DNA from 3 places in the Allobosea sp. P4_H5 genome. Region 1 is predicted to be linked to each of the others. Evidence: riboswitches for the same ligand, from Rfam matches in the RefSeq annotation. Region 1 holds a riboswitch; each other region holds the start of a gene.

Evidence for each region. Region 1 has a riboswitch for cobalamin ahead of AC1DS0_RS12845 (ABC transporter substrate-binding protein). Riboswitches for the same ligand answer to the same signal wherever they lie in the genome.
Region 2: linked by a shared signal. The riboswitch ahead of AC1DS0_RS28985 (CbtB domain-containing protein) and the one ahead of AC1DS0_RS12845 (ABC transporter substrate-binding protein) in region 1 are both predicted to bind cobalamin.
Region 3: linked by a shared signal. The riboswitch ahead of AC1DS0_RS06555 (TonB-dependent receptor plug domain-containing protein) and the one ahead of AC1DS0_RS12845 (ABC transporter substrate-binding protein) in region 1 are both predicted to bind cobalamin.

What each region holds. Positions count from the first base shown of each region.
Region 1 covers NZ_JBFUKM010000005.1:316,593-318,846, reverse strand. Annotated here, with positions in the region: gene AC1DS0_RS12850 (FecCD family ABC transporter permease) at 1-108, opposite strand, end outside; gene AC1DS0_RS12845 (ABC transporter substrate-binding protein) at 105-1,061, opposite strand; cobalamin riboswitch at 1,350-1,559, opposite strand; gene lhpI (cis-3-hydroxy-L-proline dehydratase) at 1,601-2,254, opposite strand, start outside.
Region 2 covers NZ_JBFUKM010000019.1:80,057-82,310, forward strand. Annotated here, with positions in the region: gene cobO (cob(I)yrinic acid a,c-diamide adenosyltransferase) at 1-343, opposite strand, end outside; gene cobU (bifunctional adenosylcobinamide kinase/adenosylcobinamide-phosphate guanylyltransferase) at 358-882, opposite strand; cobalamin riboswitch at 930-1,109, shown strand; gene AC1DS0_RS28985 (CbtB domain-containing protein) at 1,145-1,318, shown strand; gene AC1DS0_RS28990 (CbtA family protein) at 1,329-2,084, shown strand; gene AC1DS0_RS28995 (DUF1636 family protein) at 2,133-2,254, shown strand, end outside.
Region 3 covers NZ_JBFUKM010000003.1:18,392-20,645, forward strand. Annotated here, with positions in the region: gene AC1DS0_RS06555 (TonB-dependent receptor plug domain-containing protein) at 1-830, opposite strand, end outside; cobalamin riboswitch at 951-1,148, opposite strand; gene AC1DS0_RS06560 (GntR family transcriptional regulator) at 1,198-1,953, opposite strand; gene AC1DS0_RS06565 (AI-2E family transporter) at 2,095-2,254, shown strand, end outside.

The DNA of each region.
Region 1 (2,254 bases):
CTCGCCGATCGTCACCGCCAACGCCACCGAGACGGTGAGCGCAGCGAGCGAGGCCAGCGCGATGGCGATCCGCGCCGGCCAGTTCGGGCCGTGGGCAGCGTGACTCAAGGAGAAAGGCCGAAGCCGGCGATCGCCTCGGCGAGCGTCTCGATGCCGTCGACCGTGTCGAGCCCGGCGCGGGTCGCGCCGACGTCGAGGATGACGACGCGCTGGTTCTTCACCGCATCGAGCTTGCTGGCGACGGGGTCGGTCTTGAGGAAATCGAGCTTCTTCTCGATGTCATCAGCCGGGAAGCGGCGGCGATCCATTTTCACCGTGACGATCACCGCGGGGTTGGCGGCAGCGATGCTCTCCCAGCCGACCAGCGGCCATTCCTCATTGGTGGTGATGATGTTGCGGGCGCCGAGCTTCGACAGGATGTAGGCGGGCACGCCGTTCTTGCCGGCCATGAAACCATCGCCCTTGATATCCCGGCTGGAGAACCAGACCACGACCGACACGTCCTTGGCCTTGACGTTCGCGACCGCCTGGACCGCCTTGTCCTCGCGCGCCTTCAGCTCGGCGACGAGCGCATCGGCGCGATCCGAGACGTCGAAGATCTGCCCGAACTCGCGGATGTTGCGGTAGACCAGCTCCATCGTGAACATCTGGGTGCGTACGCCGTCGCCGGCGCCGGAATTGTCCTTGCCGACGCAATCGGTCGGCGAGACATAGGTCGGGACCTTGACCCTCGCGAACTGGTCGCGCTTGCCGACGATGCCGTTCGGCCCGACATGCCATTCGAACATCGCGGTGACGAGATCGGGCTCCTGGGCGAGCACCGCCTCGAAACTCGGATCATTGTCGGCGAGGCGCTTCACCTTGGCGTTGACGGCTTCATAGGGCTTGGCGACCGGCGAGAACCAGACCGCGGTGCCGACGACGCGATCGCCGAGACCGAGCGCATAGAGGATCTCGGTCTGGGTCTGGCCGATCGCGACGACACGCTTGGGCGGTGCATTGAAAGTCACGCTCTCCCGGCAATTCTCAAGGGTCAGCGGATATTGTGTCGGCGCCGCCATGGCGGCACCCGCGATCAGGGTGCCGAGGAGCGCCGCGACGGGTCCCTGCAGCAGGCGGACGAGATGGCGGGTAGCCGGCACGGGACAAGCCTTTAATGTAACAATGTTGCATTTCTGATAGAAGGGTCGGCGCGCAGCCGTCAAGCTCTGCGCGACGGCGCGGACGGTGTTCATGAACATGGGTCTCATCGCTCCCCGAGATGGCAGGCGGGGAACTGCGCAGGGGCGTGGATGGATGGAGGGCATCGCCGCCATCGACACACAGCTCCGGAACACCCCGTCCGAAAGACGTCTTCGACGACCGGGGCAGGTCTCCTGGCTCGCGGGTCGATGCCGGTTCCGCCCGGCCTTCCCAGCGCGATCAGCGCCAGTGGACGATGGACGGAGAGCTCGCCGCTTACAGTTGCGGGGGCAGCCTCGGCTTTGGCGGAATGCGCCTCACCGAATTCCCTCTTAGCTCCGGGAGCAACCCGGAGAACCTCGATCGCGGTCACCCTATAAGGCCGGGCCGCGAGGTCAAGCCTGCCAACCGTGATGGCTCAGGCGAGCCAGGCGGGGAGCCGCGCGGAAGCAGCACCCGTCAGTGCAGCCTCAATGCAGTCGTCGAGCGTCCCCAGCCTGACGGCGCAGCCGGAGAGGCCCGGCCCGTAATGGGCGTATTTGCCGGAGTTGGTCAGCACCACCTTCGCCTGCTCCGGAAAGACCGGGCGGGTGATCGAGCACCAGCAAAGATCGGGGATGACCGCGACGCCGCTCCGCGCAAGCCTGGCCATCGTGCCATCGACTTCAGCCGCGGCGACGACCTCCCGCCCAGCCGTGATGATGACGGCGAGCGCAGCCGCGACGGGGCGGCCGTCGAGCCGTTCTGCGAACGCCCGGCATTCGTCGAGCGAGGCGTGTGGGCTGCCGATAGCGACGAGATCGACATCCGGGGGCCCCTCGCTCAGCTTGCGCCAGCCCGCGGCCAGGTGCTCGCGCGTGATAGCGACTTCGTCCTCGGGAGCGCCGCCGAGGCTGTCCGCTTCCGGCGTGATCCCCTCGATATGGAGCATCGCCGCCGCCGAGGTCGTGCCGAAGGCGGCGCAGAGCGCCTTGAGATCATCTTGCGTCGGCTGCGCCTTCGCCAGGCCCCTGATCAGCGGAATCCGGTCGGGCGAAGCCAAGCCCGTGAGATAGCCGATCAGCGGCCAGGC
Region 2 (2,254 bases), on a different contig from region 1:
CGCGCGTCGCGGCGGCGATGTCGCGGGCCTTGTCCTGCGTCTCCCAGGTGAAGCCCTCGCCCATCGAATGCCAGGAGACCTGGTCGCCGAAGGCCTCCAGCGCCTTGCGTTCACCGGTGGACCAGGCGCCCTTGATGAATTGCACGACGCCGATGCGCCAGCCATGGCCGAGCGCGCGCAGGATCAGGCCGAAGGCGGCGGTCGACTTGCCCTTGCCTGGGCCGGTGTTGACGATCAGCAAGCCCTTTTCCAGCGTCTTGCCAGCGACCTCGGCGTCCTGCACCGCCTTGCGCTTTTCCATCTTCGCCTTGTGGCGGGCGGCGTCCTCGACCTCGTTCGTCATCTCGTCACTTCGCTCTACGACTTCACCTGCATCGGCAATCCGGCGACCATGAAGACCACGCGCCCGGCCTGCACCGCAAGCCGCTGATGCAGGCGGCCGGCCTCATCGCGGAAGCGCCGGGCGAGCGCATTGTCCGGCACGATGCCGAGGCCGACCTCGTTGGAAACAAGCACCACCGGCGCGCTCGCCTCGCGGCACGCGGCGACGAGTTCGCCGCTCGCGATCGCGATGTCGCGCTCGGCCAGCAGCAGATTGGTCAGCCAGAGCGTCAGGCAATCGACGAGGATGGGTTGCCCAGTCCGTGCATTGCGAATCGCTTCGGGCAGAGCCACCGGTGCATCGACCGTCTGCCAATCGCGCGAGCGCCTGGCGCGATGCTCGGCGATGCGGGCGCGCATCTCGTCATCATAGGCCTGGGCAGTCGCGATATAGGTCCAGGGACCCGGCAGCGCCTCGATCAGCGCCTCGGCATGACGGCTCTTGCCGGAGCGGGCGCCGCCGAGGACGAGGGTGAGCGGAGGAAGGGTCATGTCTGGCATTCGCTTTCGCAGAGACGTCGTGCATTGCACAGCACCGCGCCTGTGGCTAATGATCATCCGTGACGGTGCCTCGACGACGAGGTGAAAAGGGAACGCGGTGAAGGACCGCGGCTGCCCCCGCAACTGTAAGCGGCGCGTCCTGCGCCATCGGCCACTGGGTTTCCCGGGAAGGCGGAGCAGGACACCAAGCCGTGAGCCAGGAGACCTGCCGTCTTTCGATGTCGTCCAGCAGGCTGCCGGTGGGGTGGCCAAGGAGAACCAGATGAATACGGCTACCGTCACCAGCCAGGCCAGCGTTTCGGAACGGGCGAAAGCCGTCGCCGCCGCGCTGATCCTCGGCTTCGTGCTGATCTACACCGTCGGCTTCGCCGCCTCGTCCAACATCCACAACGCGGCGCACGACACCCGTCACGGCCTCGCTTTCCCCTGTCATTGAGGGGAAGCACATGGTCACGCGTGTTCTCACGGTCAGCATCCTGGCCGGGCTTCTGGCTGGGCTGCTGATCTCGGCGCTCCAGCACGTCACCACCACCCCGCTGATCCTCAAGGCCGAGACCTATGAGGCTGCCCTGCGCGCGCAGGGCGCACCTATGCAGGCCGCCTTTACTGGCGAGGCCCGCATCCAGCTCGCGCATAACGACCCGAAAGCCGGCGCCGAGCACACCGGCGAGCATGAATGGAAGCCGCAGGACGGTTTGCAGCGCACCGCCTTCACCAGCCTGGTGACGGTCGCGACCGCGATCGGCTTTGCCGCGCTGCTGCTCGCCGGGATGATCGCAGCGAACGAACAGATCGACCAGCGCAGTGCTCTCGCCTGGGCCGTCTGCGGCTTCCTTGCCTTCGGCCTTGCTCCAGCCATGGGGCTGGCGCCGGAATTGCCGGGCTCCGCTGCGGCCGAGCTGCAGCAGCGACAGCTCTGGTGGCTYCTGACGGCCGTGGTCACCGCCGGCGCGCTCTTCGTCTTCCTGCGCGTCGAGGCTTCCTGGGCCCGGGCACTCGCCGTACTCGCCTTGCTGCTGCCGCATCTGATCGGTGCCCCGCATCCGGCCGCGCCGGAAAGCAAGGTGCCGGCCGAGATCGCCGCGCATTTCGCCGCGCTTTCGCTCGCCATCCAGGCCGCGCTGTGGCTCGTCACCGGCTTCGCCGTCGGCGTGCTCTGGCCCTGGCTCGCGCGCCGCAGCGCCGTGACCGCGGTCGCCTGACGCCTCGCGCGGCCGGCGACGGCCGCGCCAATCCAAGGAGGCGTTTTGATGCTCGAAGGCGATCTCGCCCTCGCGACTGACGCCCGGCTGGAGCCGGGCTGCACTATCCATGTCTGCACCGTCTGCCGGCGCCAGCGCGAGGATCTGCCGGAGGGCTATGACCAGCCCGG
Region 3 (2,254 bases), on a different contig from region 1:
AGGCTTGGGAAGCCGGAATCATTGGTGAACAGCAACTGCCCGTCGATATAGCGGCCGACCCAGTTGACGCTCAGCGTGTCGGTCAGGCGGGCGCCGAGGCGGGCGGAATAGCTCCAATTGTCATAGGAATTGGGATTGCGCCGCCGTCCGGCGGGCACGAGCTCCGGCGGCGTCACCGGCGTGGCCTCCGCGCGGAAATGGCTGATGCCGAAAGCGTAGTCGAAGCGGTCATTGCCACCGCTGACGCCGAGGCTCTGGTTGAAGGTGCCGTGCGAGCCGGCTTCGACCGAGCCCGTCACCTTGGGCGGACCTTCGCCGCGCTTGCTGGTGATCGAGATGACACCGCCGAGCGCATTGGCGCCATAGAGGCCGCTCTGCGGGCCGCGCAGCACCTCGATGCGTTCGATGTCGGTAGTCAGCATCTGGCCGAAATCGAAGGAGCGGTTCGGCGTCGAGGGGTCGTTCACCTCGATCCCGTCGATCAGCACCTTGACGTGGTTGGAGTTGGTGCCGCGCATGAAGACCGAGGTGAGGCCGCCCGGCCCGTTGGTCTGGACGAGGTTGAGGCCTGGGACGGCGGCAAGGGCCTGCGGCAGGGTGCGGCGCTGCTGGCGCTCGATCTCCTGGGCGGTGACGACGGTGACGGAGCTGGCGATCTCCCTGGCCGGGGTCGGCACGCCGGTCGGGCTGATGACGATCTCGTCGAGCGCGATCGGCTTCTCGCCCGACTGCGCCAGTGCAGAGGGCGATATCAGCATCGTTGAAGCGGCAAGCAGGGAGAAGGCAAGGGGCGAACGCCCGCTCTTGGCGGGCTTTGGCAAACGGAACACGGGAAACCTCGGCGGTAACGTCAGTGGCACGTCACCGCGAACGAGATGTCCCCACCCGCTCCCGAAACCGGGTGCGCGCAGTTCTACCACCCATCAGCGCACCCCGGCCGATGTGTTCGCGTGTGACCACGGCTGACGGCAGGTCTCCTGGCTCGCGGGTCGCTGCCCTTCGCCGCCTTCCCAGGGCCGAGGTCCCAGTGGCGTATGGCGAAAGGCTCGCCGCTTACAGTTGCGGGGGCAGCCGCAGCATGAGATGGCCAAGCCATCCGCACTGCGTTCCCTTTTGATCCCGTGAGGGAACCGTCGCGTTCACGAGTAGGGCGGAAATGCGGCAGCGTCAATTCGCCCGCAGCCTGCAGGACGGGATTTATTCGGCCGCTTTGAGCGGTCGCTTTCGCGCCGCCTTCGCAGCCGGAGCCGGCGCCTCCGCATAGGGCGCGAGGATCGCCATGATGTCGCGCCCGCGTGGCTTGGCCTCTGCCACCAATGCGCGTTCCGCTACCGAATCGAGATGGTGGTGCATCAGGCTCGTGACTTTTCCGGCGTCGCCGCTTGCGAGCGCGTCGATCAGCAGGCGGTGCTCGTTGATGCCGCATTCCGAGGAATGCGGCCGGCTGTAGAGCGACAGGATCAGGCAGCAGCGATAGGCGAGCTCGCTGACATAGCGGACGAGGATCGGGCTCTCCGTCATCTCAGCGAGCAGGATATGGAACTCGGTCGCGAGCCGGATCGAGACCGCGTCGGGGCCGCCACGCGCCGCGTCCTCGGCATCGACATGGGCGCGCAGGGTCGCAAGCTGCGCCTTGCTCAGCCGGCCGGCGAGCTGGCGCACGACGAGGCGCTCCAGCTCGATGCGGATGTCGAAGGTGTCGCGCGCCTCCTGCCAGCTCGGCGTTGCCACGACGGCAGTGCGGTTGCGGCGTAGTTCGACCAGCCCTTCGGCGGCGAGCTGGGCAAGGGCATGGCGCGCGAGGGTGCGGCTGACGCCGAAGCGTTCGCCGAGCGCATCCTCCGGCAAGGTCGCGCCGGGTTCGAGCGCGCGCTCGATGATCGCGCGGCGCAGTGCCCGGCAGATCATCCCCGCCTTGTCCGAAACGCCGTTTCCGGTTTCTTCCCGCGCCATCGCTGACACCAATGGTTGAAGACCGTTTCGTCTTAGCGTCTACGGCTTGCAGTTCGCAATGCGGCTTGGGGCGCAGGCGGAACCGGGTGGTCCGTCTCACGTTCTTAAGGCGACCCAATAGGGGGCCGGGGGGCTTCGCGCATGGCAACGACACCGGCTCCGAGCCGAAGAGCGGTCCAGCCGGAGGCGGGCGGCATCGGCGCGGGCGATCTGGGCGGCGCCGACATCGTCAAGGTGGCGGCGACGCTCGTCTCGGCGGCAGTGATCATCGCGGCGCTCTATTACGGCCAGGACATCCTGA